Regions from separate parts of the Shewanella psychrophila genome, predicted to be linked through region 1. Evidence: predicted binding sites of a transcription regulator. Region 1 holds the regulator's gene; each other region holds the start of a gene.
The links. Region 1 encodes sigma-54, which starts transcription at its own class of promoters, with help from an activator protein. Its sites were predicted from a motif close to GTTGGCACGNNNNTNGNNT; they were not measured.
Positions count from the first base shown of each region.

Region 2: glnA (glutamate--ammonia ligase) is a predicted target of sigma-54. The motif match lies at 4,371-4,389, and genes of this name have one in related genera.
Region 3: flgA (flagellar basal body P-ring formation chaperone FlgA) is a predicted target of sigma-54. The motif match lies at 5,904-5,922, and genes of this name have one in related genera.
Region 4: sps_RS18605 (flagellar hook-length control protein FliK) is a predicted target of sigma-54. The motif match lies at 1,969-1,987, and genes of this name have one in related genera.

Region 1 covers NZ_CP014782.1:5,848,689-5,856,451, reverse strand. The annotation lists gene rapZ (RNase adapter RapZ) at 1-591, opposite strand, end outside; gene ptsN (PTS IIA-like nitrogen regulatory protein PtsN) at 588-1,031, opposite strand; gene hpf (ribosome hibernation promoting factor) at 1,034-1,321, opposite strand; gene sps_RS25625 (RNA polymerase factor sigma-54) at 1,540-3,018, opposite strand; gene lptB (LPS export ABC transporter ATP-binding protein) at 3,170-3,901, opposite strand; partial or broken gene lptA (lipopolysaccharide transport periplasmic protein LptA) at 4,006-4,548, opposite strand; gene lptC (LPS export ABC transporter periplasmic protein LptC) at 4,659-5,216, opposite strand; gene kdsC (3-deoxy-manno-octulosonate-8-phosphatase KdsC) at 5,213-5,770, opposite strand; gene sps_RS25600 (KpsF/GutQ family sugar-phosphate isomerase) at 5,772-6,749, opposite strand; gene sps_RS25595 (calcium/sodium antiporter) at 6,787-7,746, opposite strand.
Region 2 covers NZ_CP014782.1:3,852,581-3,860,343, forward strand. The annotation lists gene sps_RS16555 (DUF2959 domain-containing protein) at 1-322, shown strand, start outside; gene sps_RS16560 (4Fe-4S binding protein) at 572-1,786, shown strand; gene typA (translational GTPase TypA) at 2,289-4,118, opposite strand; gene glnA (glutamate--ammonia ligase) at 4,476-5,885, shown strand; gene sps_RS16575 (carbohydrate-binding family V/XII) at 6,094-7,763, shown strand, end outside.
Region 3 covers NZ_CP014782.1:4,349,451-4,357,213, reverse strand. The annotation lists gene sps_RS18790 (DUF2947 domain-containing protein) at 1-418, opposite strand, end outside; tRNA gene sps_RS18785 (tRNA-Arg) at 928-1,003, opposite strand; gene sps_RS18780 (flagellar assembly protein FlgT) at 1,113-2,273, opposite strand; gene sps_RS18775 (FlgO family outer membrane protein) at 2,797-3,426, shown strand; gene sps_RS18770 (LPP20 family lipoprotein) at 3,423-3,869, shown strand; gene sps_RS18765 (flagella synthesis protein FlgN) at 4,215-4,640, opposite strand; gene flgM (flagellar biosynthesis anti-sigma factor FlgM) at 4,648-4,968, opposite strand; gene flgA (flagellar basal body P-ring formation chaperone FlgA) at 5,053-5,757, opposite strand; gene sps_RS18750 (chemotaxis protein CheV) at 5,980-6,900, shown strand; gene sps_RS18745 (CheR family methyltransferase) at 7,031-7,763, shown strand, end outside.
Region 4 covers NZ_CP014782.1:4,317,216-4,324,978, forward strand. The annotation lists gene fliL (flagellar basal body-associated protein FliL) at 1-128, opposite strand, end outside; gene sps_RS18605 (flagellar hook-length control protein FliK) at 233-1,831, opposite strand; gene fliJ (flagellar export protein FliJ) at 2,035-2,481, opposite strand; gene fliI (flagellar protein export ATPase FliI) at 2,523-3,863, opposite strand; gene fliH (flagellar assembly protein FliH) at 3,832-4,866, opposite strand; gene fliG (flagellar motor switch protein FliG) at 4,866-5,903, opposite strand; gene fliF (flagellar basal-body MS-ring/collar protein FliF) at 5,893-7,596, opposite strand; gene fliE (flagellar hook-basal body complex protein FliE) at 7,668-7,763, opposite strand, start outside.

The sequences.
Region 1 (7,763 bases):
GGGTCTTAGTTCAGGTTCCCAATGCGGGTTTGGTAAGAACCGAACGTCAAACATAAAGTCGGCCTCGGTTGGCATCCCATATTTGAAGCCAAAAGACTCGAAATTGATCACTAGCTCTTTATCGACACTGCCTAAGAGAATTTCACGGATTTTGTCACTCAGATCATAGATATTCAGGTTTGATGTATCTATGTAATGATCGACCATCTTAGAGACGGGTTCAAGCAGTTCTCTTTCATGCTCTATCGCCTCTTTAAGAGAAGTTTTAGTGCGGGATAGAGGGTGTAATCTTCGGGTTTCACTGTAACGCTTCAGAAGCACTTCATCGCTGGAGTTTAAGAAGAAACTGAGTAATTCTGTACCTTCTGGCAGGTTAGCAAGTTGCTTCTCCAGCTCTTTATCTTGCTCTGGCATATTACGCACGTCGACACTAATGGCAACGAGATCTGTACTGCCCTTGAGTTGTTCGAGCAAGGTATCCATCAGGGGGAGAGGAAGATTATCGACACAGTAGTAACCTAGATCTTCTAAGACCCTGAGTACGACAGATTTTCCCGAACCGGAACGACCGGATACCATCACCAATTTCATTGTGTTATTACCTGATAGAGTTCTGACTCATCTTGAGTTTTTCGTAACTGTTTCACTATAAGCTTGTTATTGAGTTTTTCGGCCATGGATGACAGAGTACTCAGGTGCTGCTCACATTGATCCGCAGGTACTAAAAGTGCAAATAGTATGTCCACAGGTTGTTTATCAATAGCGTCGAAGGAGATAGGCTCTTCACACTTGATTAATACCGCAACCGGCTGACTTATATTGCTTAGCCTACCATGAGGAATCGCAATACCATTACCTATACCTGTGCTTCCCATTTTCTCTCTCGCCAAAAGACTTTCAAAAATCTCTTGTGAGGATAGGGTTGGATACTGGACAGCGGCAAGATCGCTGATGAGTTCCAGTACCTTTTTCTTACTGCCCGGAGTGGCGCAAGTAGTACACTCCGGCTGCAGAATGGTGCTTAATTCCATTATTAATGCTTTGTTAGCTTCTCTTTGTGTTTAATAACCTGACGGTCGAGCTTATCAATCAGGGAGTCGATAGCGGCATACATGTCAGCATTCTCTGACATAGCGAAAACCTCACCACCAGCAAGGTGGAGTTTAGCTTCGGCTTTTTGCTGCATTTTCTGAACATTTAAAATAACGTGCACATTATTGATCTGATCGAAATGTCGTTCAAGCTTAGTGAACTTTTCTTCGACATAATGTCTTAGCGATTTAGTGATCTCTATATGGTGTCCAGTTAGGTTTATTTGCATAGAAATACTCCTCCAGTTTCCGATTGTTTCACTCTTAGGTTGATTTTAGGTAAATCTTTAGGGATTTAACTCACAACATAATTCCCTGTTATACCAGGAGTTGAGCCTAACTATTATCGACTACAGGCCGCTTCTGGTGATTAGCTCACAACATGAGAGCTAATCAGGTCAGTCACTAAACTAGAACTGTTAGTTAGGTATGACCTTATTTCCTTTTTCTACAAACTCTTACGTTGATTCGATGGTGGAATCAACATGGCTTCACGATACTTAGCTATGGTGCGTCTGGCGACCTTAATTCCCTGCTCCGCTAATAGCAAGGCCATCTTACTGTCGCTGAGTGGCTTCTGCTGGTTTTCGGCTGCGACCAATTTCTTTATGAAAGCACGAATAGCGGTAGATGAACACTCTCCGCCATCATCGGTCCCCACATGGCTGGAGAAAAAATATTTCAGCTCAAATATACCCCTAGGGGTGTGCATATATTTTTGTGTGGTGACCCGGGAAATGGTGGATTCATGCATCTCAACGGCTTCGGCTATATCGTTTAATACCATAGGTTTCATGGCTTCTTCACCATACTCGAAGAAGCCTTGCTGGAATTTAACGATACAGTTCGAGACTTTCAGTAAAGTGTCGTTGCGGCTCTCAAGGCTCTTAATAAACCACTTTGCCTCTTGTAGATGCCCTCGAATAAATTGACCATCAGCCTGATTTTTAGTGCTTTTAGCCATGGAAGCATAGTGTTGATTGACATTGATCTTCGGCATATTGTCTGGATTTAACTCAACTACCCAGCGACCTTTCTTCTTGGTCACAGTGACATCAGGGATGACATATTCATCTTTTCCTGGGGTAATTGCCAATCCGGGACGGGGATTAAGTGTCTGGATTAACTCAATGGCTTGTTTGAGATCATCTTCCTTGAGCTTGGTCTTACGCATTAACAGGCGGAAATCACGGCCGGCGATCAGATCCAGGTGGTCTTTTATAAGTAGCCTAGCGTTATCTATGTGTGGGGTTGTATCGGCATATTGTGCTAGCTGAATGATTAGGCATTCACTGAGGTCCCTTGCTGCAACTCCAATGGGATCGAAGTGCTGGATGCGCTTAAGTACGGCCTCTATTTCATCTTGCTCAATTTCAGGATCACCCATGGCTTCGAGGATGTCATCAACACTCTGAGTGAGATAGCCTCTCTCATCTATGGCGTCTATGATGGCCGTCGCTATGGCGAGATCGTTGTCTGAAAACGGTGTGAGATTTTTCTGCCATTCGAGATGTTCATACAAACCTTCGCTAGTCTCACCTTGGAAGGGCATATCGTCATCGCGCATTGCGCCGGAACTCGAATTGGGAGACGCCGTGTAGACTTCATCCCAGGTCGTGTCCATTGGGAGTTCTTCAGGCATTGAATCTTGGGTTAACGCCTCAGAGGTTTCAACCGCTGAACTGTCCAGTGGGCCATCGCTCTCTGCTGTGGCGCTAAAGTCATCTGTGTCAGTGGTCTTGTCTTCACCATTGACCGGGGGGTCGACTTGCTCTTCATCTAGTTCGAGAAGGGGGTTGGAGTCTAACGCTTGTTGGATTTCTTGTTGCAGTTCCAGCGACGATAGTTGCAATAGACGTATAGCCTGCTGCAGTTGTGGTGTCATGGTTAACTGCTGACCCATTTTAAGCTGGAGTGACGCTTTCATTTACCGCTATTCCCTTCATTGTAATTATAAAATGAGAAAGCCTGCTTTGACTTGTTTGGGGTTTCTCTGAGCCCCTAGACCTCAGGCTGAGTCAGCCGAGTGTCGATAATAGCTCATTTCTTGATGCGCTAAGAATGAGCCTCATGATTAACTATAGCTTGAATTGTTCACCTAAGTACACAGCTCGTACTTGCTGATTGTCTAAGATTTCGGCAGGTGTACCTTCAGCGATTAAATTTCCGTGGCTGACGATATAAGCACGTTCACAGACGTCTAAGGTTTCACGCACATTATGGTCGGTGATCAGTACACCTAAGCCGCGACTTTTAAGCTGCAGGATAATTTTTTTAATGTCGATAACTGAGATCGGATCCACACCTGCGAAGGGCTCATCTAGGAGAATAAACTTAGGATTAGCGGCTAAGGCCCTGGCTATCTCGACGCGTCGGCGTTCACCACCTGAGAGCGCCATGCCTTGGCTGTCTCGGATGTGGGTAATATTAAATTCTTCCAGAAGATTCTCGAGTTGTTCCTCTCGGGCATTGTTATCTATGTCTGAACGAGTCTGCAGGACAGCCATAATGTTATCTCGAACCGATAACTTTCTAAATATGCTCGCTTCTTGAGGAAGATAGCCAATGCCCTTTCTTGCCCTCAAGTGCATTGGATCTAAGGTCAAATCGTCATCATCGATCAAGATCCTACCCTTATCACTTTGCACTAAGCCTACAACCATGTAGAAAGTAGTCGTTTTTCCCGCACCATTTGGGCCTAAAAGACCGACGATCTGCCCAGTTTCCACTGTGATGCTGACATCTTGGACCACGGCTCTATTTTTATAACTCTTGGCAAGATTGACTGCCTTTAGCGTCATCTGGCTCATTGTTTTTCCTGCTCGATGATAGGTAGCTGAGTTGGAATTACGTCAGTATTTTCTTCTTGCCCCTTGGCTTGAATGTTATCTTCATCTTGCTTGATTTCAGGTAGTTGAGTCGGCAGTGGCTCAGTGGCGGGTTCTTTCGCCTTATCTTGACTAGTATCCTGATAGTTTTCCGGTTGAATAATGGTGATGACCCTATCCTTGCCTGTACTTTCTGCTATCAACTGCTGCTCAGCTATGTTGTAGCGAATCATATTACCTGTCACTCGGCTACCATCTTGCTCTAGCATGGCATTGCCTACCAAGGTTAAAGTTCTGCTCGATAGCTCGTATCTAATTTCTTTGGCACTGGCAGAAGCTGGACGTCCATCTTCCATTATCTGGGTGTAAGTCGCAGGCTCACCTATGGCGACAAGTGTTTTTCCGCCGCCATCTTCTTTAGAGGAGGCTCTGAGTTCGTCGGCCAAGATCTTGATCGATCCTTGCGTGACTTCCACTGGACCATGAAAGATCATCTGATTATTTTTAATATCGGCTTCTTGACTCGAGGCCGAGATCTTAACTTCTTGCATGAGATCATCTTGCTTTGTAACGCCACTAAAACTTGTGATACACAGTAGCGCTGCGATGATTAAGTTATGTTTGTTCATATCGTCCTTCAAATGTCTTACTTGTCTTATGCACAACGCATATCGAGCGTTGGAATTGTTAGTCTGGGTCTGTTTTTCTAAAATATGGCCTTGGGCTAGTACAAAACAGGCTAATTGACCTCGTATATGCCTTTAACCTTACTCAATAATTGTACTTTTTGAGCATTAAGATCACCGAACAAACCTACGCCCTGGATAAGAAAATCATCTCCTGTGATGTAGACTTCACGATCTGAGGTCATGATCATGGTATGGAGATCTAGCTCCAGATAACTGGTTTTCATGGTTTGGATCGGTTCTTCTGGGCTTATTGAATCGATAATAACATTGTTCTCGAGAACGACTTTACCTGATTTCTTATTGAGTGTTCCCATTGTCGATTGAAGGCGCCATTTTGCTTGACCTCCGTCGGGATAAACCAGGTATATGGGCTGAGTGAAATAGGTCATGTTGGCCTCATCAAAGTGCTCCATATGGGTTGCTGTGACTCGGCTGTTGACTAATCCTTGCTTATTATATTCGACACTGCGTAGGTTATCGGCAATATAATCTGGTCTTAAGCTGACATCGATAGCCACCTCTTCATCGCTCTTCTTGGATTGTACTTGCCAATACAGCAACAAGGCCGTTCCGAAGAAAGCTATGATGGCCAGAGTCACTCTATTCATATACTCATACCCTGAGCGGTATCGAATTTCTCTTGGCTGAGGAGTAGGAGATCCGTTAATTCACGTAAGGCACCATGTCCACCTCTGATGCTAGTGACAAAGTCTGCAGCTTGTTTAACATAAGGGTGACCATCGGCGACACAGACTGAAAGCCCTACCTCTTTCATGACGGGGAGGTCAACCATATCATCACCTATATAAGCCACCTGGTCGGGGGTCACATCATAAAGAGAGAGGAGCTCTTGATATGGCATTAACTTGTTGTCGACACCTTGGTAGATATGTTTAATTCCCAATGCTGTCATACGGTCTTCAACTATCTGGGATTTACGTCCGGTGATAATCGCGACAGGGATATCGCTGGTGAGCAGAGATCTAACCCCGTATCCGTCTCGGGTATGGAAGGTCTTGAGCTCTTCGCCAGCATTACTCATGTAGACCAGACCATCTGAAAATACGCCGTCTACATCACAGATCAGGAGTTTTATCTGCTTAGCCTTCTGCCAAATCTTGTCTTCTACAGGACCATAAAAACTTTGATGGAATTCATTCATTTTATATTACCCCGGCCTTAACCATATCGAGCATGTTTAATGCACCTATAGGTGTGTTGTTATCATCTATGATGATGAGACCATTGATATCTTTCTCATCCATTACTTTTAGTGCTTCGGCGGCCAATATGCCCTCTGATATGGTGACACAGCCTTTACTCATCACATCAGATATAGATGTTTTTCTCAGATTGACCTGAGCGTCTATGACTCGGCGAAGATCGCCGTCGGTAAAAATACCCACTAGCTTATTGGCATCATCGATAACCGCGGTCATGCCCAGACCTTTCTTAGAAATTTCATAGAGGGCATCTGTGATGCAGATATTATGCTTAACCAGCGGCAAATCAGCACCTTTATGCATAACATCACTGACTTTAAGCAGCAATTTTCGACCTAACATACCACCTGGGTGTGACAGGGCGAAATCATCCTTGGTAAAGCCTCTCGCCTGTAGCAGTGCGACAGCCAGGGCGTCGCCCATCACAAGCGTTGCCGTGGTGCTGGATGTGGGAGCGAGTCCTAGAGGGCAAGCCTCCTCGGGTACTTCGATACACAGGTGTACCACAGAATGTTTAGCCATGGTAGATTGCGGTTTACCTGTAACTGCAATGATAGGCAGACCCATACGCTTAATCACCGGCATCAAGGTTAAGATCTCGGCAGCCTCTCCCGAATTGGAGATGGCTAAGATGATATCGTTCTCACTGAGCACGCCAAGATCGCCATGACTGGCTTCACCTGGATGAACGAAAAATGCGGGTGTTCCTGTGCTGGCAAAAGTCGCTGAAATTTTATTGCCGATATGACCTGATTTGCCCATTCCCATGACAATGACCTTACCGGTGCACTCAAAGATCAATTTACACGCAGTCGCAAACTCAGCAGAATCTACATATTGATATAAGTTATCGAGAGCCTTTCGCTCGGCATCGATAACTTTCTTGCCCCACTGGCGTAATTTATTTACATCTAGCATTTCAATCTCTCTGTTTATTCAGGCTGTTCTAGTCTTGTTAAGCAAGAAAAAGGACTAGTTGATATGAGATAAAGGTCAAGAGTAACACGCCTCCATGCCAAGGCTTTAATGCTCTTGCACGACCACTCAGTAAAATGAGTATGGCAAGGGCGCTACTCGTGGCCATTACCATATAGAAATCTCGGGTACTGGCTGCTGCGTCGACTTCCCCTGGCGCGATTAAACCGGGCAGGGCAAGTACGGCGAGGATATTGAATAGATTTGAGCCTACAATATTACCAATTGCCAGATCGTCTTCTTTCTTCAGCACGCCGGCGACACAAGCCGCAAGCTCAGGCAAACTTGTGCCTATGGCTATGATAGTTAAACCGATAACAAGATCCGACAGATGATAGGCTTTGGCGATACCTACTGCGCCCTGAACCATCCAGTCGGCCGACAGAGGTAATAAAATAATACCCACAACTAGCCAGAGAACCGCCTTGTGAGTAGGGACGCCCGTAGGTATTTCCTCATCGGCTTCAGCTTCGAGTGTGTCAAGTTTCTTGTTAGTTAAGCCATGCCAGATAAGATAACCCATAAGGATGAAGAAGAGTCCCATCAACATGACGCCTTCCATGCGTGTTAAAAGACCATCATGGAGGAAGTAACCCGCGATAGCCGTGGCGGCCAACATTAAAGGTATTTCCCGCATTAAGGTTTGGGAGCGTACTGAAATGACTCCTAACAGTGCTGTTATTCCTAATATCAAGGTGATATTAGCGATATTTGACCCCAATACGTTGCCAATGGCTGTATCGGTCATGCCCTCCATTGATGCGGTGGCTGCGACGAACATTTCGGGAGCAGAACTGCCCATTGCCACTATGGTCAATCCGATCAACATCGGCGGAAGTCCGAGGTTTCGAGCGAAGGCAGCCGCACCATAGACAAACTTGTCGGCGCTCCATACCAAAACACCCAATCCTGCAATAAGCATGAAAATATTAAATAACATCTATTTCAATTCTAAAA
Region 2 (7,763 bases), 2.0 Mb from region 1:
GTTCGATGAATGGCAAACCGAGATAGGTGAAATAAGCAAGGCCAGCCTACGCCGCAGCAGTGAGAGTAAATTACGTGAGACTCAGCGTTCATACGAGCAGTTAGTGCGCACCATGAAGCGCGCCGAAAGCAAAATGGGCCCAGTGCTAACAGCAATGAAAGACAACATGCTCTATCTAAAGCATAACTTAAATGCCCAGGCAATCGGTGCCATCAAGGGGGAGTTTGCCAGCCTACAGACCGATATCTCAGGTTTAATTAAAGAGATGAATAAGTCTATCGAAGAGTCCAACAAGTTTATTGCTTCTATTGAAGGAAACTAGCTCTTAGACCACTAACAAAATTACGCCCTGCACATGTATGTTCGGGGCTTTTTTATCGCTTTCGCTCTTCCCTACCCCAGATATAAATATGCACAAGCCATGCAATCATGAGTTTGTGATACAGCTCCTAGCTTAGCCTCAAACACCAGCTGTTATTTAGAGGTGACACACAAAAGCATTTTATGTGAAGAACTTACCTCCACCTTAAGCCTCTGATTGATACAAATTGTCACTCATATCAGAGACCTTATGACCTTTATTGAATCATTAACCTTAATGCTCGCCCTCGCCTATAGCGCAAGCCTACTTTATTGGAGTGGGAAGAAATCGGGAGCATTTGCCACTATCATTCTGGCTATTGGTGCCTGTATAAGCTCTCTGTATTGGCCATTGATGCTCGCGAGTGCTATCGCCGCATCATCTATCTTCTTGCTAACTAAATTTAAACCTGAGCTTGCCAGAGGTGAGCAGAGGATAAATACCCTGCGAGATTCAACTCAACATCTACTGGCACTGTCTATGCTGTTAGTCGGGGTTCAATTTGCGATAAACACTGCATTATTGAAAGCTGGGATCACGCCTTGGCTAATGAGGCCTGATGTCGGCGATGCATTTCTACCCATTGCCGGAGGCATAGAGCTCAAGGCTATTCTGACTCTAGGCCTATGGGATCAGACTCATCCAGCAGCAGCCGTGATGTTAGCCGTGGTCTTGCTGACCGGACTGCTATGCAAGCGTGCCTTCTGCGGCTGGGCCTGTCCCTTGGGACTCGCGGGAGAATACCTGTATAAACTGAGAAAACGTTTCATTAAGGATGAGATGCTACCTCCCGCCTGGTTAGACTGGCCCCTTCGTATGCTCAAATATCTACTGTTGGCCGCACTGATTTACATTATTGTTGGCATGCCAAGCCAGTCGATACCTCATTACCTCAGCGGCAACTATCACAAGATAGCCGACCTCAAGATGGGTCTATTCTTCATCACCCCTGGCTTAGTGACTTTAATCTGCTTCAGCGTCATCTTAGGGCTCGCTACATGGCGACGTCAGGGCTTCTGCCGATACATCTGCCCTTATGGCGCCCTATTAGGTTTAATCAGCTTTCTAAGCCCATTTAAAATAAGAAGGAGTACACAGCACTGCCTGATCGAGTCAAAGGGAATGAACTGTGACAAATGTACACGTGCCTGTCCCGCGAATATCTCAGTCCACACACTGAAGCACATTCGCTCAGATGAATGCCAGGCATGCATGCGCTGCATATCGGCCTGCCCCAAGAAAGAGGCTCTACACTTCAGTACACGCAATGGGATTAAGCTATCCGCAAGAGGATTAACCATAATGCTGTTACTCATTATGTTCCTTATCCCACTAGGCGCCTATGTTGGCGGGTTTTGGCACAGCCAAACTTTGGATGCTGATCGTATCTACTTGATACAGCATTTGAAGTCTATTGGACATTGATTCATTGGCCTTCGAATGAAGGCTGATTTCATTTTCTATGTTTGTACATCTGGCTTAGTTGGTATTGGGGAATGGGTTTGAAGGTCGAACCTTCACTGTAACCTAGACATAATGAAGCCAATCCAATTCCGCTTGGCCTAATTTGAGGCCAACACAATCCCCCTCCTAGTACATCCTGTACTCCGGAGATAAGTACATCTAACCGCCATGATCTATGATATTCCCTATACCATTTAGACATTTCCCATATCCCATATCCCTATGGGTCAAACGGTGCGAATGCCAATAAATGACGACTAAATGGATTTAGGAGCTAGAGTAACGCATGGAACGGTTACCGAATGGATCATTGATGGCCCTATACAAATACCAGTACTTGTCCATCCCTGGGTACTGGCATAATGTTCCCGACATAAAAAAGCCCTGAACATTTGCATGTTCAGGGCTTTTCTTACGAAATTCGAAACCTTACGTTTCGATTAACGTAACCAACTCGAAGAGATTACTTACGGTTGTGACGCTTACGCTCGTTCTCACTCAAGTAACGCTTACGAACACGAATGTTCAGCGGCGTGACTTCTACTAGCTCATCATCATCGATGAACTCAAGCGCTTGCTCAAGTGTCATGTCAATATGTGGAGTCAGTACTTGTGCTTCATCGGTACCCGATGCACGCATGTTAGTTAGCTGCTTACCTTTCAAACAGTTAACTGTTAAGTCATTTGCACGAGCGTGAAGACCAACAACTTGACCTTCATAAACTTCTGCAGCGTGAGTAATAAACAGACGACCACGAGCTTGAAGGTTAAACAATGCGAATGTCAGTGCTTTACCAGTTGCGTTAGAGATCAATACGCCACGAGCACGTTGACCAATATCGCCGCCTTTCACTGGACCGTAATGGTCGAATGAATGGTAAATAAGACCAGAACCTGAAGTAGCTGTCATGAAATCAGTTTGGAAACCAATCAAGCCACGGCTTGGGATAATGAAATCGATACGTACACGACCCTTACCATCCATTTGCATGTCTTTCATGTCACCCTTACGGATACCAAGCTTCTCGATAACGCTACCTTGATGCTCTTCTTCAACGTCAACAGTCAAGTTTTCGAACGGCTCACACATCTCGCCATCGATCTCTTTAACAATAACCTCTGGACGAGAAACTGCTAGCTCGTAACCTTCACGACGCATGTTTTCGATCAGAATTGACAGGTGAAGTTCACCACGACCTGAAACACGGAAACGATCCGGGCTTTCAGTCTCTTCAACACGCAATGCAACGTTGTGAACTAATTCCTGCTGCAGACGCTCAAGGATGTTACGTGAAGTTACGTATTTACCTTCTTTACCAGCGAATGGAGAGGTGTTGACCTGGAAGGTCATAGTTAGCGTTGGCTCATCAACAGATAGCGGCGGTAACGCCTCAACGTTAGTTGTTGCACAGATAGTGTCAGAAATTAACAGCTGACCAAGACCAGTAATAGCAACAATATCGCCTGCGTTTGCAATATCAACTTCGTGACGATCCAGACCCATGTAACCTAATACTTGGCCCATTTTACCGTTACGCTTCTTACCATCAGCACCAATAATAGTGACCTGCTGGTTAGTCTTAACGCTACCACGCTTGATACGTCCAATACCGATAACACCCACGTATGAGTTGTAATCGATTTGTGAGATCTGCATTTGGAAATCACCTTCAGCATCAGCATCAGGTGAAGAAACTTTCTCGACGATAGTCTCGAACAGTGGCGTCATGTCGCCTTCAGTGATTTCAGGGTCTAAACCGGCGAAACCATTCAATGCTGAAGCATAGACGATTGGGAAATCCAACTGCTCATCGGTAGCACCTAAGTTGTCGAACAGATCGAAAACTTGATCAATAACCCAATCAGGACGCGCGCCAGGACGGTCAATCTTGTTGATAACAACAATAGGCTTAAGGCCTAGGGCGAAAGCTTTCTTAGTTACGAAGCGAGTCTGCGGCATTGGACCGTCGACTGCATCAACAAGAAGCAATACTGAATCAACCATAGAAAGAACGCGCTCAACTTCACCACCGAAATCGGCGTGACCAGGAGTATCCACGATGTTGATACGGTAATCATTCCACTTGATGGCAGTGTTCTTTGCAAGAATCGTGATTCCACGTTCCTTTTCAAGATCGTTTGAATCCATCACCCGCTCAGTGGCTTCTCCTCGGGTCTCAAGGGTTCCAGACTGCGCCAGCAACTTGTCTACCAGGGTAGTTTTACCATGGTCAACGTGTGCAATAATGGCGATGTTACGTAAATTCTCTAACACTGATAAACCTCTTACCATCTATATATTGTGGGATATTTGAAACAGCCTTAATAATAGCTGTTGCAATAAAAAACGTGTCATTCTACTCTAGCCGAGGGCTCTCGCACAGGATTATTTTTTAGTCAGCTATGAATAGTATGTTTTGACCGCCTTCGCACCATCATGGTGTTCGCACCAAGATCGATCGCTTAGCGCACCATTACAGTGCAAATGTTCATATCTACGTGCGGCCTGTTGTTTCTGTTTTCTTAAAAATCATAACCTTACGCTTTTGGCACGAGTCTCGCTTATTAAAAGTCAGAATCGCATAAATAGCGCTAAATAGATGTTTAGAAATAAATAAGGCTTAGCCTTTACCCTACTCGGAGACTTAGAATGTCAGCTGAATCAGTTTTACAACAACTCGAAGAATTAGAAGTTAAGTTTGTTGATCTACGCTTTACCGATACCCGTGGTAAAGAACAGCACGTTTCAATCCCTTCGCATCAGGTCGATGCAGACTTTTTTGAAGACGGCAAGATGTTCGATGGCTCATCTATCTCAGGCTGGAAGGGCATCAACGAATCAGACATGGTATTAATGCCTGATCCTGAAAGCTTCGTATTAGATCCTTTCACAGCCGAGACTACTGCCAACATTCGTTGTGACATCCTTAACCCTGGCACTATGACAGGTTATAACCGTGATCCACGCTCTATCGCTAAGAAAGCCGAAGAGTACCTGCTTTCTACCGGCATAGCAGACACAGTATTGATCGGTCCTGAGCCTGAGTTCTTCCTGTTTGATGACGTTAAATACGGCGCCGACATGTCAGGTTGTTTCTACAAGGTCGATGCCGAAGAAGCTGCCTGGAACTCAGGAACTAGCTATGAAGGTGGTAACACGGGTCACCGTCCAAGCGTTAAAGGCGGTTACTTCCCTGTAGCACCGGTCGACTCTTCACAAGACATACGCTCAGCCATGTGTCTGGTTCTCGAAGAGATGGGACAGGTCGTTGAAGCACATCACCACGAAGTAGCAACTGCCGGTCAAAACGAGATCGCAACTCGCTTCAACACGCTAACACTCAAGGCCGATGAAGTTCAGGTACTTAAGTATGTCGTACATAACGTGGCTCACGCTTATGGTAAGACAGCTACCTTTATGCCTAAACCAATCGTTGGTGACAATGGTAGCGGCATGCACGTTCACCAGTCTCTAGCCAAAGATGGTGTAAACCTATTCGCCGGTGACAAGTACGGTGGATTGAGTGAAATGGCCATCTACTATATCGGTGGTATCATCAAGCATGCTCGTGCGATTAACGCTTTTGCTAACCCAGCCACAAACTCGTACAAGCGTCTCATCCCACACTTCGAAGCCCCTGTAATGCTGGCATACTCTGCGGCTAACCGCTCAGCTTCGATCCGTATACCTTTGGTTCCAAGCCCTAAGGGACGTCGTATCGAACTAAGATTCGGTGACCCTATGGCTAACCCATATTTGGCATTCTCTGCAATGCTTATGGCAGGCCTTGACGGAATTCAAAACAAGATCCACCCAGGTGAAGCCATGGACAAAGATCTTTATGATCTTCCGCCAGAAGAAGCGGCTGAAATCCCAACAGTAGCAACTTCACTTGAGAATGCACTCGAGTGTCTAGATACGGATCGTGAATTCCTAACTCGCGGCGACGTATTCAGCAACGATTTCATCGACTCATATATCACGCTTAAGTCTGAAGATGTTGAGCGTGTTAATCAGACAACTCACCCAGTTGAATTCGAGCTTTATTACAGCTTGTAATCTCAATGCTGTGTCCGTGGCCGTAAGTTAATCAGCCACTATTTTAAAGCCCTAAACATTGTTTAGGGCTTTTTCTTATCCTTTCCCCCTTCAGTTTCTCGACTTATCGGTTCATAAAAAATATTAAATGACCTAGAAACAATTAAAATCGCGGTTAAATTGAGCAACTATGTTAGCTTGTGATCAGGATCAGATAGAAGGGACAGTCATGTCTGCAAAAAAATCAGCTCGTTTACCTGCTATATTCACCACCCTTATTCTCCTGTTAATGGGGACATTCAATGCCAATGCCAACACCATAAAATGGCCTCAGGAGGTAACAGCCGAAGAAGGCACTGTGGTTGTCTATCAACCTCAACCCGAATCATTTTCCGGTAACATCCTCCAGGGTCGAGCGGCAATGTCACTCGAACTAATCAATAAAGAAGAGCCCATATTTGGTGCTTTTTGGTTTAGTGCCCGTATCGATACCGATAATGACAGTGCTACAGTCCGGGACGTAAGAGTCACTCGAGTCAAATGGCCTGATTCGACGGACACTGATGAACAAAGGTTTACCCAAGTAGTAGAAAAAGCACTGGCAACAAGTAGCTTCGAAATATCTATGGAGCGCCTCTCTGCCAGTCTTGCCAATGCCAAACAGGAAAAGAAAAGCCTGCAAGCCATCAAAAATGATGCTCCCAATATTCTTTTCCGTCAGCAACTCAGTGTTCTACTATCCTATGATGGTCGCCCTCAATTTAGGGAAATAGAAAATAGTCCCTATGAACGCGCGTTAAATACCCCTTTCGCTGTAGCTCGCAGTACTAAGACTAAGAAAGTTTACCTCAGTAGCGGTACATTCTGGTATGTCGCAGACAACCCAATGGGACCATGGCAAGTAACAGAGTACCCACCTGAAGATTTGGTGAAGATGATACCGACATCCGATCAGGTAAACTCTAATGTCAGCGGCGCTCCGGCTGTGATAGCTGTCGATAAACCCAGCGAACTCGTGGCAACCGACGGTAAACCTGAGTGGAAGAGCCTAACTCAGGGCAAATTACTCTATGTGAGTAATACTGAGACGGCATGGATAAGAGAGACTGCCACTGGCGACATGTACTTACTCCTCTCCGGACGCTGGTTTAAAGCCAAGAAAGAGGCTGGTCCCTGGACATTTGTCCGTGGCGATAAACTCCCAGCGAGTTTTAATGACATTCCACCAGAATCAGATATCGGCGGCTTGAGAGTCTCCGTTGCAGGCACATCAGAAGCCAACCAGGCAATGCTCGATGCACAGATCCCACAAACTGCGGCCATTAAACGTAGCGAAGCAAAACTTAATGTTGAATATGATGGCGAGCCTAAATTCGAATCAATTCCCGGTACCCAAGTCGCTTACGCTGTAAACACAGGTAGTCAGGTACTAAATATTAACGGCCAATATTACGCAGTCGACAACGGAGTTTGGTTCACAGCTAGCTCGGCGAAAGGTCCCTGGAAAGTGGCAGACAAGGTTCCCACAGAAGAATTAGCTAAGATCCCTCCCAGCTCACCAGTCTATAACACCACTTATGTAGAAATATATGATTCCACACCAGAAGTCGTTTACGTAGGGTACACCCCTGGCTATATGTGGTCCTATCCCTATTACGGTGTGCCAGTTTACGGTACTGGCTGGTATTACCCACCTTATTGGGGTCGATACTATTATCCTCGTCCACCGACCTGGGGGCTTCACGTTGGCTACAACCCATGGACAGGATGGAATGTCGGCGTCAGTTGGAGCAATGGTTTCTTTAGCGTAGGTGTAGGCTGGAATGCAGGTTGGGGTAACCACTATTATCCAGGTCGCTGCTGTGGCGGTTATTACGGTGGCGGCAATCGCCGACCAGT
Region 3 (7,763 bases), 1.5 Mb from region 1:
TAGGGGATATTAGCAGTGGTCCGTCATCGAAGAAAAGAAAACATTTCCAATTGCGAACAAACACATCCCAACGAGTCTCGATTACCTGGTACTTCTCATAACAGAAATAGACCAGGGTATCATCGGCCCAATCGAAATGGGCGGCAAACATCTCAGGTAGTGCTGGTTCTTCACTGTCCCAGGCGATCTGCCAGTCATCGGTTTCAAGCCAAGCTTTGTCTTTCGCGGCCCAGTCGCCTTTAGAGAACTGTTCTGTTCTGCTACTACGATTACTGATCCATTTGTTCCAAACTTCCATCGCCCCTTTCTGATCCAGCGGTTTGATAAACGCTTTATCTTCATCGGTCACAGGTAGATCTTTATGGTTAAAGATCCATTTACGTTGGTATTGCTCTAGGGGGATGTAGGTATGTGCCAAACGACTCTCCAGACCCATCTATGGTCAGAATTAGTTAATGTGAATCGTGGGATTATACAGACTTGAACACTATTATTACATCGCTTCTAAGATCGAGAGGAAAATTATGGTTTTTATGAAGGCGATTGACTGATATTGGGCACTTGTGGCGCACCAGTGAGCTAATTGGTTATAGCTAGATATAGGTATTGAATAGAGGAGGCTAGACCTTACCACTACGCACTTATTTGAGACTGAAGTTTAAGGGTCTAAATTCCACATTTAAAGTTGAATTACAAAGATGAAATTTACCAGTGTAGTTGCGGCTGAGGGTATTGGAAACAGGATTTTTCGTTAAGCGGCTAGGGATGGCTTTATAACGCCCCGAAGAAGTATCTGCACATAAGCTCGCTGCAAGCGATAGGTTACTATGAAGTAGTCTTACTCAATAAAAATAAAAAAGTACATTGAAGGAGGGTGTATTAGAAAAAAACTGCTCAACAAGTGTTAGTTAACACTTGAGGTAAATATGGTCTCCCCACAGGGACTCGAACCCCGATCGATCGCTTAGGAGGCGACTGCTCTATCCTGTTGAGCTATAAGGAGACGCCTGTGATTATACTGGTTTTCGCCTCGATGAAAAGAGGCGATGAAAAGCTATTGAGTTCAGTTGCTTGTTTATCATGCAATTTAACTCAATAACTCAGGATTATGGCTACATTTTTATCGCAAGGTCGTTAATTTGGACGTTATAAGAGGCGTTCTTATCGACTAATATCGCCGTTGCTGTTTTTTCGGTGACTTGATCAATTTTTATCTCAGCACGGCTTTTCCCTGCAATAGCCCGCATTTTATCGAAACGGTCATTGATGTTTTGTTGCAGTATTAACTGAAACTTATCGCCGACTTGGATGCCGTGGCGGCGGCCTAGGTTTAAAATGACTCTGTCATGCTGTCTAGCGACGACTTGTCCTAATACTGGGCGGCAACTTAATGCGCTATCTATGTCTTCTACGACATTGGTTAAGACCTTATCGATGCTTTTTCCATAGGCTGAAGCCCAGAACCTTTGATGATTCGAGGGGACAGTTTCTTGTCGTTCAAACTCCCAGGGAGAGGAGCTGGTATATGAATCGCTCCATATCTGTTCTCCACTTATGCCATGGTATAGGGATAGCCTGATCCGAAATTGGCGAATGGGATCACTGTGCCACAGGCCCAACATTTGGCTTTCGGCAGGATCGGTCGATATATCGATAATTTCAGGCAGGAGTACATATTGACTATCGGTTATTTCGCTGAGCCAACTGGGAAGACGATAGCCTCGTATGTCGACAAGTTCTTGTTCAACATCTAAACGCTCGTTGGCGTGAATATGAACAAAACTGGTCAGTGACTGGGCTTCCAGTGCATCACCGAGTCTTTGGGACAGGTCTTTCTCAAATAATCCGATGTTGCCGTAGCGTAATTGAGCCCTGTCCTGGATCAAAAACTGAGGAACCAGTATTGCGGCTTTTAGCTGTTGGCTGTCACATTGTGAGCCTTGGGACTCCATGACATCGACACGTAGTGTGACAGTGAGCTTTTCGCCTTCAACGAGTTCGTTGATTAACTCAACTCTGCTGGCCTGGGCCTGATTAACGAGCGAAAAGCTGTCTTGAACCAGTTGTCCGTTAAGGACTTTTTGGCTACTGGTGAAATTCGCGCCATTCTTGAGTGTGGCATAGGTCAATGCCTGCTCTAATGCATCTTCTCTGGCTTTGCTTATGTTCCCGTCGACAATATTTGCCTGACCTTTGACTACAACCCATGCAGCTTCGGCACTTGAGGTAAAAGCGATTAAACCAATCCAAATTATTACAGCGATAATTTTCATGTAAGATGTCCACTTCTAAATCTATGATGCGTTTTTAAGCACACTACGGACTTCAATAACGTGCTTCAATATTGAGGCTTAGGAATTGAGATTTTATATGATTAGTGCCGAATTTCTGACACCTAATCGACTCAACCTGCCTATTTTCAGACTTATAGTGACGATAACTAACTATATTCAGCTATATCAAGCTATACCAAAGTAGAGCAGCAATTAACATGCCATCAGTCGATTAAGAACCTGTGCTCGGCTGGTGTTGTTTATATCTTGTCCAGTGAGCAATATCTTAGCTTAAGCTTTGTAATCTTGAGCCGATAAACACCTATTAAGCAAAACAAATATCTACTCGTATTTTCTATTTTAGACCAAGCTGGCTTAAGATTTGCTTTAAACTTTATCAGAGATCATCGATCGCCCCGAACAGTTTTATGGCACATAAGTTAACGCTGTGTCGGCTGACTAGGGAGATCACAGCTTTGGAAAGTCAGAAAATTGAGATTGAGTGTTTATCCAGGAATTAAATATGCGTAAAGCACTAGTGTTTACTGCAGCGTTACTCTTGAGTGCGTGTGCGAATAGCGGTGAAGGGCAGGCAAAATATAACCTGAGTCAGGGCAATCAATTGCCGTCAACATCGGCAATCAACCATTTGTCTGAGCAGATAGTCAGTGAGCTTGTTGAGCAAAATGATGAGCTAGGGAGCGATCAACCTCTGTTGGTGGCCACTCCTGTGTTGTTAGACTCGTTTAATGAGACAAATGCAGTAGGGCTACAGTTACAACAAGGTTTAATTGCTGCCTTACATGCGCGCGAGTTTAACTTAGTTGATATTAACGTTGGTGACAACATCAGGGTGACTCCTCAAGGGGACTTCCTATTGACTCGTGATTGGAAGCAATTACCTTCAGGGATTGCCGTTGAACATGTCGTTGTATCGACTCTGAGCATGAATACTACCGGGCTGGTGGTTAATTCCAGAATAGTTAACATTACTAATAATCGTGTAGTTTCTGCATCACAGGGAGCGTTTAATATCAACGAATTGCCTGGATACCTGAAAGCATCCGAGAAAATCACTTCAAAAGATGGTCTGTTATATCGAGATCCCGTTGGAGGATTGCAGCAAGTTCAAGTTATAGGTGGTGCACAATGAAAAAATGGATAATCCTATCTTTACTGTTTATCTCAGGCTGTGCGTCACAGGATAGATACATTGAGTGGGAAACTCAGGCCCCTGATAGCTTTCCAAATCTAACGGCAATAGGCTATGCGCCATTAGATACCCAGCCTGCAGAGACTCAAGCACAAAAAGTGGTGATGGCAATGCAAGCTTCGAAAATTGCCGCATACAGAGAATTAGCCGAACAAGTCTATGGCCAGCAGTTGTCAGCAACGAGCAATGTAAACGATTGGATGTTATCAAGCGATAGCATTCAAGCATCGGTATCTGGTGTGATACGTGGCGCTAAGGTGGTAAAGAGTTACCCTGCCGGCGAGCACTATGTGACTGAGCTCGAGTTAGATTTTTCTGTAGTATGGGCTTTGTATCAGCAGCAAAATAGACCGCAAAAGATAAAAGAGATCACTTACTTTTAAGCTTTCCCATTGGTCACAAGACAGAAGATAAGTAGGTTTTCTGTTTTTGACTCTTTTATCTATTCTCCAAGAGCCTTTTACTTTTCCCCGACTTCGTTCATGACTTTCTAGCTTCCTAGCTCGTTTATGGCTTTTCAGACAATGCATCTCCAGTGAATTCACTCTTTGACGAACAGTGTCCTTCTTGATGATACTACTGTTTAGGGGGGCTGTGTGTGGGAGTGACAGCTACATCCTCGCCATTGGCTGTTGCATTTTACTGGCTATTGATTGAGATGAGTTTTGCCGTTGGAGTGGCTTATTAGCGTTAGAGGGGAACGATGACTGAGGGTCTCAGGTGGAACGTTAAGCTTGTATATCATTCCCCAAGGTAGATGTTGACGAGGTCTTACCTTTGTCATTATAAGTCAAGCTCGCTGAGTTTCGGCTAACTTGCAGTGCCTGAGAGAAGCGATTCATACTTGCGATATGAAGCTCTATAAGGCTGGAGTTTTCACTATTCAGTTGCTTACATTCATCCAGCAGGGTTTTGACCGATGTCACTCGAGCTGATAAGTGTACATCGCTGGTAAGTAAGGCTTTATCAGCATGTAGGGATAAAGCTTCATCTTTGCTTTTTAGCTCATCGAGTAATCCTGCCTTGGCGTTCGCCAACGAAAGTAGAAGATCTGCATCTTGATTGATCAGCGCAGCTTTCTCATCTTTGATGATTACTTTTAGCTTATTAAGTAGCTCGAACTGAAGTTCGATGATGTCGTTTATCTGGCTCATAATGTTACTAGCTCATTCCCTTTAGATCATTTTCAAACTGAGCGATGTTAGTCGCCAGTTTTTCAGGATCAATTTTATAGCGACCTTCTGCGATTGCCAGTTTTATTTCTTGAACTTTTTGTTCATTAATTTCCGGAATATCTGTCATTTTGGCTTGAGTACTTTGTAGTTTTTGAGCCTGAGCAGTCAAAGAGACGGAGTCACTCTTAGGTGGTGTGCTCAAAGAGTTGACGGAATCATCATTGGTTTTTTCACTGCTTTTATGTGCAGGAGACTTTCCAATGTGAGTGTTTACTGCAGTGTTTACTTGCTTCATTTCAATAGCCATATTTGGCTCCAACAATTAAAAAATAAAAGAACATAATGGTATATCGGCAGTGATATCCTGAGCTTTAATTAAATTTAAGCAAAATTACATTCTGACCTCTACTTTGCCTACATCTATGACTCTTGCATCTACACGTTTATTTGAATAGGTGTTCTTAATACGAATTCTATCACCTAAATTACCATCCTGCAGCGCTTCTCCGACGGTTTTTATCTCAAAATTATCTGTGCGGGCAAAAATGGAGACTGAATCTCCTTTGCAGACGAAACAAAGGTTATTACTGAATATAGGTTGGTCGGGCGCCATTCTTCTTTTTACTCTGGTACCAACAACCTCGTCCAGAGTATTGAATTGCTGGCCCCGCAAAAGAGTTTGCTCTACATACTTGACGACAATGTCGCCTTTAGCAATTAAATCCCCTGGACCCAACGTTGCTCTGGCAACAACAACCGGGTAAAGAATGTCGACTCTTACGGAGATGAATATTTGCCAAGGGTATTGAAGTTGTGGACTTTTACAGGTTATTTTTACCGTGTTGTTGCGTTTAATCGCTCTGTTACTGGCCAATTCCGCTGTTATCGGTGGGAAACATGAGGGTGGCTTAAGTCGTGTGTCCAGACTTTGTGGGGTAATGTTTACTCTTGCATGTGATGCGACATCTATTTTTTTTTCGACTGCCCCTATCGCTAATTGGGATATGGCCGATAAAGAGGGCACACTCGCAGCTTGTGTGCTTAAAGCGTGATTTGACAAGAATATCAAAGAAAAGAGGACATATTTTACTTTCATAATGAATAGACTAGCTTGATGAGCTAGATTACACCTATACTTTCTTAGTGACCGAAAAATTCGCCTTTCTCAAAAATAAATTTAAGGCGCCATAAACTTGACTATAAAGGGTCAAGTTGTGAGATATTTAACACTTATAAGTAAGTAAGCAATTAGTATGCCTAGTACTCGTAAAGTTATGAGTATTTGGTGACATTTAAAAGACGACAAGGCAAGCGGATTATGTCAAGTATTCTTGAGTCAGTGAATAAACGAACACAGTTAGTCGGTCAGAACCGTTTAGAGTTATTGTTATTTAAACTTAATGGTCGTCAAAGATACGGCATCAATGTTTTTAAAGTGAAAGAGGTACTGCAATGTCCTCCTCTTACCAGCCTTCCTAAGTTAAACTCTTTTGTGAAAGGGGTCGCCCATATTCGTGGTCAAACGATTTCAGTCATCGATTTGAGTGCAGCGACAGGGGGGAGACCAGTTGAAAGTATCGATGGTTGTTTTATCATTATTTCTGAGTACAACAGGAGTGTTCAAGGCTTCTTGGTATGTTCGGTAGAGCGGATCATCAATATGAACTGGGAAGCGATATTGCCACCGCCAAAAGGAGCTGGAAAGTTCTCATATCTCACGGCTGTGACAGAGATTGAAGGGGAGCTTGTAGAAATACTCGATGTTGAGAAGATACTTGATGAGATTTCACCGGTTAAAACCGAGATCAGTCAAGAAGTCGATGAACTGTTAACCATAGATAGAGAAAAACATTTCCATATCATGGTCATTGATGATTCGGCCGTGGCTCGTAAACAGATTATTAGGGCATTGGTATCATTAGGTCTGCAGATAGATACAGCCAAAGATGGAAGAGAAGCTCTGGAAAAGTTGAAGGCCATCGGTGCCGAGATGGACGATGTGTCAACCGAGATCCCATTAATTATCTCAGATATTGAGATGCCTGAAATGGACGGCTACACCTTAACAGCAGAGATTAGAGACAATCCTAAGCTAAAGAATATTAAAGTGGTGCTGCACACGTCTTTGAGCGGGGTATTTAACCAAGCTATGGTTGAGAAGGTTGGAGCAAATGATTTTATTGCTAAATTTAATCCAGATGAACTTGCTGCTGCTGTAAATAAGCATTTGAGTCTATAATGATTATTAGTAGAGCGTATAGGGTATATTAAGCTTGTTTCTTGTGACTCGCTCGTGTATAAAACTGCGCTCGAATTGAATCTCGTTGAGTTTAGTTAGATCGTTATAGCTGTTTTTTTGATATTAGGATATCAAGGTGCCGAATAAATCACTCGCTGAAACCGAATATACACAATTTAGACTTTTTCTGGAGCAACACAGCGGTATAGTGCTGGGCGATAATAAGCAGTATCTTGTGCGTAGTAGGTTGGCGCCTTTGATGGGCAAGTACAACCTTCCATCACTTACTGAAGTCGTTAGGCATTCGATGAAGCCCACAGAGCGTCAGCTTAGGGCGGCAGTGATCGATGCTATGACGACCAATGAAACTTTGTGGTTCAGAGATCGTTATCCTTTCGAGCTTCTATCGAATGCACTCTTACCTGAATATTCCAAATTGGGTCGGCCTCTTAAAATTTGGTCGGCGGCTTGTTCGTCGGGACAAGAACCCTATTCGTTGAGCATGACGATTTTGGAATACCAACAGAAGCGACCTGGTACCTTACCAGGTAGCGCGTCAATATTAGCCACAGACTTGTCACCCTCTATGCTAGAAAAGTGTAAAAATGGTGAATACGATAATTTAGCCTTAGGCCGAGGATTGTCAGATCAGAGAAAGCGTCAGTTTTTTGATCCTACGACATCCGGAACTATGGTGATTAAAGACAACGTGAAGAAATTTGTTAACTTCAGAGCCCATAATCTGCTTGAGAGTTATACCTTACTCGGTAAGTTCGACATTATTTTCTGCCGCAACGTGTTGATCTACTTTGCGCCGGAGGCAAAAGCAAAAATATTGCGGCAATTTGCTGCCGCTTTGAACC
Region 4 (7,763 bases), 1.5 Mb from region 1:
ATGAAAAACCACAAGGCCCCGGCTATAATTAGCACTAATACGAGTCCGACAACACCGAAGACAATCAGTTTTTTCTTACTTTTCGGGTCTTCATTTTCTTCAAGTTCTAAGGATTCTTCTTCGGCCATTTCATTTCCCTTTAGGCTTAAGTCTGATGCAATCTTGTTATAATAGACCAAGGGTTAATGTCTTTTTACCCATCAAGGATCTAATTTTGCTATAGACTACCTTCTTATGCGTAATAATCTATACCTGAACGATAACTAGATGCCTGATTTGAGCTTAATAGTGACTCATCTGCAGATATTTCATCCAGTTCAGAGTCATAACCCTCTTGTGAATGCTCCGAATGACCCGTTTCACCTTGATCTTTTCCCGAATCACGTTGAGAAACTTGGCTATCAGAGAGTTGCAAGCCTTGTTCAGCTAATAATTCCTTCAATCTAGGTAATGCTTGCTCAACTATGTCTCTGGTCTGATGCTGGGCAACTTGAAAGTGCACTTGAGTCTGATCACCCTGGACTTGAATTCTAATCATTAATGACCCCAGTTCAGGGGGGTCTAACCTGATTTCAGCATGTTGGATCCCTTGACTCACCATAGTCACTAGCTGTTGCTTCATCACTGGAGAGAAACGCTGGATCATTTCCTGCATCTGGCTCTGAGTGTCATTATTCTGTCTTAAAACCAACTGAAACTGGGGGATTTCTGATTTACTCTGTGATGTTGAGCCTATTTGCAACCCTGATAAGGTTTTGATGTCAGTATTAGACGTGGATGACGTGTCACTTAGCGTAGTCCCCCCATCTAAACTGGATTTCAAGGGATTGAGCTGTACCGATAACTCAGCCCCTTTAAGCTGTTGCTCAGCCTTAGTCATCGCTTCAACAGGAAGCTTTGTACTCCCCTGATCTATTTGATTTTCCGTACGGGTTAACACATCATTCCCTGCACCTTGATGGGTCAAGTTAACCTTACCTATATCCTTGAATCCGACCGATTTATCAGAGGTTTCCGCTTCAGACAATGGCAAGTTATTTGTTGACTGTATAAGGCCTGCACTTCGGCTTTCATGGCCTTTACGGATCTCCCCTCCAACCACAGCAGAGCCCACGCTCACAGTCTGGGAGTCTGAACTTGTCACCGTGGAAATTAATTGAATCAATTTTTCAGGGGGTAAAAATGCTAATTCCGCCTCAGATAAACCTGACTCTAGTACTAGCTTATCAATAAGGTTTTTATCCAGAGGAACCTGAGTATCAGGATTTATGAGTAAGGTCTCTAACTCGACATTTGATACTGTCTGGGATTGCTCGGTCCCAACAATATCGGCTATTACTTCATCTGCTTGTATTGTCTCTTGCGCGGGAAAATTGAGTTCTGTATTTTCAGCACCATCCACCACACTCAGTAAATAGTCGTCTAATGTGGGATCACTTGTCGTTTTTTCACTGCCTTCCAACGGCAAACTATCGCCGCTGTTGTCTAGGTTAGTATTTGCCTCTAACTGACTGGCCAAATTTATCTGGGCTAAAACATGATCAACATTGCTTACAGCATCATCGACAGCTTGGGGGTCACCCTCTAGCGCAGCCTCATCCCTCTCTACATTAGCCTGTGAGCTTTCTGTAGCAGACATCTTTTCAACATTAGCATTTTTAGCTCGATTTGACTCTCTAGCTTGAGTGTTCGCTTGTTCTAATGCCGAAGAAAAGTCATTACTTTCAGATGATTGGGCACGACTTTTATCACCTTGTTTTATCCCGCCTACAGATAAGTTATCGGATACATTGTCTTTATTCGTTAAGAGTATATTTGTCATTTTCTGCATGAAGCCTCCAACAAGGCTGATAGTCAATAAACATAAGAGCTATTTTTTAGAAATCAAAGATGCTAGAACTATATCGTTAAACTGTGTTGTCAAAATAGTGGCCTAAAATCAAATACCCACAACTCATTCAATAGAGCATGCAATAAAAGCGCCAATATTGGTCACTTTATTGGGGAAGTATACTGCATCGACATAACGTCATATCAGCGCACTTTTTTCCTATAGAACTGCTGTGATGCAAACTCATCCACCATTTTTTGTTCTAGCCTCAATTCCGCTTCCCTAGCCTTCAGCGCTTTATGCTCTAACAGCAACTCAACAGCCTTACGTTTTTGTTGTTTCTCTTGCCAGTACTGCTGCCTGTGTTCTCTTTGATTATCGGCTTCGGTGACTGAAGTAACCTGCTTGGTGATTGCTTCATCTACTTGGCGTACAAATTGATGAAATTGGTGATAATAACTGGCACTGATATTCTTACCATGATGGCTCTCCATCTGTTTCATATAATCTAAGCGATAGTTTCGCAAAGCCTCAAGTTGGCTTAGGCACTTTTGAAGTGCGAGTTGAGCTGACTTTAATTGCAACGCCGCCTGCTCCTCTGCCTCGCTAGTCAGTTTCAATACAGTAAGAAGAGGGTCATGCTTAGCCATTTATACTCCAGAAAAAGAAGGTCCTAGAAACTAGAAACTGATCATACCTTACACTGCGCACTCAACTGAGAAAGCATAAGATGACTTGAATCAAAACTAAGTGCTTCCTTCATCGTTTGCCTTAAAAATGCGTTCATCGCGGGTTGAAGCCGTATTGCATTATCAATTCTTGGGTCGCTGCCCTGAGTATATGCCCCAATAGAGATCAGATCTTTGTTCTGTTGAAATAGGGAATAGACTTGTTTTACTCGCCTCATTGACTCCAGATGCTCAGTATTAATCACCATAGGGGCAACACGGCTAATCGAGGCTTCGACATCGATGGCGGGGTAATGACCTGAGTCGGCTAATGATCTCGACAAGACTATGTGCCCATCTAAGATTGCTCTGGCCGCATCAGCAATGGGATCCTGAAGATCATCCCCTTCAGTTAATACAGTATAAAACGCTGTGATAGAGCCCTGACCCGGACCACCATTTCCTGCTCTTTCGACCAATTTGGGTAACTTAGCAAACACCGAAGGCGGATAACCTTTGGTTGCTGGAGGTTCACCGACCGCCAGTGCTATTTCTCGCTGAGCTTGGGCATAACGGGTTAGGCTATCCATGAGAAGCAATACGTTATAGCCCAAATCTCTAAAATATTCAGCAATTCGCGTCGACGTTTCACAGGCTCGAAGACGCATAAGTGGAGAAGTATCGGCGGGAGCCGCTACCACAACAGACCGTGCACGTCCCTCTTCCCCCAAGATTTCTTCGATAAACTCTTTAACTTCACGGCCACGCTCTCCGACTAACCCAACCACTATGATGTCGGCAGTAGTCCCTCGCGTCATCATACCCAGCAGCACACTTTTACCCACACCAGAACCAGCAAAGAGCCCCATCCGCTGGCCTTTACCGACGGTTAGCATGGCATTGATCGCCCTAACGCCGACATCTAAAGGCTCAGTGATCGCTCTGCGAGCTAAGGGGTTGATAGAAGGTGAATGTCTCGGTGCTTTTTGATCGGTTTGTAATCGGCCTAAACTGTCTAAGGGTTGACCATTACCATCGAGTACACGCCCCAGTAATGCCAGTCCCACATTGAGTCCAGTTTGCTCACCTAAGGGGGTGACCCTAGCGCCGGGTAAAACACCTCTTAACTCTTCTATAGGCATTAAATAGAGAAGCTCATCGTCGAAACCTATCACTTCGGCCACCAAGTCCCCTGCCAAGGTTTCTATGCTACAAAGACTCCCTATCGGGGCTCGACAGCCTGTAGCTTCGAGCGTTAGCCCTACCACCCGAATCAACTGTCCACTGGCCTCGGGCACAAATGGATAAACCTTATCATGCTGCAGTCTGATTTTAGTCAGTAGCTGGCTTTGGCGGTTGCTCATCTTGTTTTACGCCTTCTGAATCTCTAGGTGCTGACACATTTTCTTCATGAGTACTAAGTATCTCTTTTTGTGCACTAGGCTCACTCTCCACATCACTAGACTCTACATCGCCTGATGACGTCAGTTCCCCGAGTTGCCCTTCTATTTCATCAATTACATTCTGCTGAATTTCATGGCTAGTGTGAGATGATAAGCCCTGCTGTTGCTGCTCTTGTGATTGATTGAGATGTTGAAGATGATGGTTCATCTCCTCAAGCACTGTGCTTATCCTCTGTTCCAGTCGCATATCGACACTACTTCGATGACTGTTAATGACACAATCACCAGGTGACAAGCTTGGGTCTGCTTCCAATTCCCATCGGTTTTTTTCCAATTGATTAGCACTATAGAGTTCTTGAACCAATTGGTGATCATCCGGATGTAAACGAATAGTGATCCCTTGCTCCTTCAATGGGAGTGAATCAACACCTTGCCTCAGTGCTGCCAATATGTGCTCAGGGTGAGTTTTCAACTCGTGACCAATAACGGCGCGGGTTAATTTCATCGTCAGGGAGAGTAACTCTTGTTCAATCTCGGTATCTAACAGGGCTAAGGGCTTTTCAAATTGTTCCAGCAAGGACTCAAATCGTGAAATTAAGACTTTAGCTTTCTCTACACCTTCGCTGTGACCCTGCTCAGCCCCCTGTTTCAGGCCCTCTTCATGGCCCTGTTTCAACCCCTCTAGTCGGCCGCTTTCTACCCCGGTCTGAAAACCTTCTTCTTTTCCCTGAGCAAAGCCTTCTTGCTCGGCTTGCTCACGAATTTCTTCTATTTCAGTTAATGTCGGCGGCAAAAAAGATTGGGGTTCATCTACATCGGCTTTATATTCCCCTGTACGACCGAACAAGTTTGAGACACCTTCGGGAGTTGCAACTGTTACATCGGGGATTTGCCAATGTGTGAACTCAACCTCAGAACGACTCGATTCCCCCTCTGCCGGCTTACCTTCACAGTCTGTTTTCATTATAAGAACTCTTCACCGCCACCACCGCCTAACATAATCTCACCACTATCACTTAAACGCCTAGCAATAGATAAGATCTCTTTTTGAGCGACTTCAACTTCACTTATCCTGATTGGCCCCATGGCTTCTAAGTCATCATTTAACAACTCAGCCGCTCGCTTAGACATATTACCCAAAATCTTATCTTTGAGTGCATCATCGGCGCCCTTGAGTGCCTTCATCAGAACATCTTGTTGAATTTCGCGAAGCAGCACTTGAATACCTACGTCATCCACGTCAATCAGATTCTCAAAGACAAACATCAGATCTTGTATCTGTTGCGCCATCTCTTCATCTGACTCTCTCATGGTCTCCATGAGCTGACTCTCAACATTGGTGTCCAGATAGTTCATAATACCAGCTGCAGCTTTTAAACCGCCCATCTTAGCAGCCTGAGCACCGCCTTGACCTGCAAACTGTTTCTCCATGATATCGTTTAATTCCTGGAGTGCCGCGGGTTGAACCTCTTCTAAATTTGCGATGCGCATCATAAGGTCAAGACGTGTATTCTCAGGAGACTGGGCAAAAATTTCTGCCGCCTGATCGGGTTCCAGATAGGAAAGCACGATAGTTTGGATCTGCGGGTGCTCATTTTGTATGATGGTCGCCACTTGACGAGGATCCATCCACTTGAGTGAATCCAATCCTTTAGCACCGCTACCCATGATGATCTGTTCGATTAAATTACCGGCCTTATCTTCACCTAGCGCCGCCGTTAAGGCCTTTCGAACAAACTCTTCACTGTTAAAGCCAATAGATGAGTACTTTTGAACTTCATCAAGAAATAGCTTATGTACACCTACGACTTTTTCCTGACCAAAATCATCCATGGCTGCCATCACCATGCCAACCTTTTGAACTTGCTTTGGCTCCAGGTGTTTTAAAATTGACGCAGCGTCCGCTTCACTTAGGCTCAAAAGTAATATTGCCGTTTTTTCAGTGCCAGTTAGCTCGTCTACATTACCGGCTTTAGCTTCATTATCTGATTTATTGCTCATCTGCTTGTAACCAACCTTTTACTACCTGGGTAGATAACTCAGGTTCATTTGCGACCAACGCTCTAATTGCTTTAATCATATCATCATCTTTATGAAGATCCGGTATCAAAATCGAACCGTCATCTGCATAACTGTATTCGGCTTCAGGGCGGTTGAGCATTCCCAAGGTATCCGATGCAAATTGATCTTCGATTTCAGCCAGTTCATCACCAAATTTTGGCTCATCGGGAATATTGATACTATCTGGATAGATAAGGCGCTTCAGCATAGGTCTTACGATAAATAAAATTAAGGCAAGAATGATTAAGCCACCCATGCCCAGCTTGAGCGCTCGCCAGAACCATGGCTGTTCCCATAGCTCTGGAGCCGGTGCTTCTTCGATAAGCTGATCCATGAAGGGAACAGTAACCACTTCAAGCACATCACCACGTTGAGTACTGAAACCTACAGCCCCCTCTAACAAACGGCGAATATTCGCTAACTCTTGTTCGGTTCGCGGTACTCGATTAATTTGACCATCTTCCCCGGCAGCCCCAGTTTTAAAGTCCACGGCAACAGACACACTGACACGTCTTACCGTACCAACTTGCTGCCTAGTATGGCTGATGGTGGTATCGAGTTCGAAATTTCTGGTGGCTTCTCTGTGAGATGAACCACGACTTGCAGAATCTGACTCAGCTTCTGCATTTAACGCATCCTGTGGAATATCACTCTCCATAGGAGGCTGATTCGACAAGGCGCCAGGGATCCCCGATGTACTGCCACCACCAGAGTCGTTCTCAACTGTCATTTCACTTCTAAGGGCGGGGAGATCTGGGTTGTAACGCTTCGCAGTTTGCTCGACCGCGGTGAAGTCCATCGTAACATCGACTTGAGAGGTGAAATTTTCAGGCCCTAGTATCGGCATGAGAATCGATTGAACCTTAGTCCTGTATTCCACCTCTTTTTGTAGTACTAACTCTTGCTCTCTTCGCGCTCTTGCCGAGACCGCATCTTGGCTACCTGAGTTTAATAATCGACCATTTGAATCTGTCACGGTCACACGAGTAGGGATTAAGCCTTGAACGGCCGAAGCCACGATATCAACGACTGCATCAACTTCTTCTTGTCCAAGCCCACCTCGACGAACGTTGAGTACCACAGTTGCACTGGGCTTAGCACGGTTTCTTGAGAAGACATTCTCTTTGGGAATAGCCAAAATAACTTTAGCTCTACTGACACTTCTAAGCTCTTCAATAGCCCTGGCTAAATTCAACTCTTGACTATGCTTGAGCCTTGCTTGCTCCATTCGCTGGCTCACGCCAAAACCACTATCTTGACTCAGGTAATCATTTTGGTTCGAGGCACCATCGATCCCCTCCCGGCTCAACATCAACTTAACATCTTGATACTTATCTTCAGGCACCTTGATAACATCTACATCGATCTGATACTTAATTTTGTTTTTATCTAAGGCGTCCAATACCTTTACCATCTCTTGGGTATCCATTTTCCCAAGGGGTCTGTATTCCGGCTCTTGAGCCCATAACATGATAAATACAGCCAATGCCAAACAGATCGCAAGCGCGAGTATCATGGTGACTTGGCGCAGCATATCAACCCCGCCAAACGTACTGCCGCCGGATTTATTTTCTTCTTGGACTCCACCCGCCAGCTGATCGCTTGCCAATGTAGACTCAGAACCTACTACCATGTCTGTGCTCAAAATTGTTACCCGTTTATTCTATTAATTATCGTATGTAATGCTTAGCATGTGAGTCGAAACTAGACTGGCATGCTCATAATCTCTTTATACGCTTCAACTAGCTTATTTCTAACCTGCACGGTGGCTTCAAACGCGACACTGGCCTTCTCTCTGGC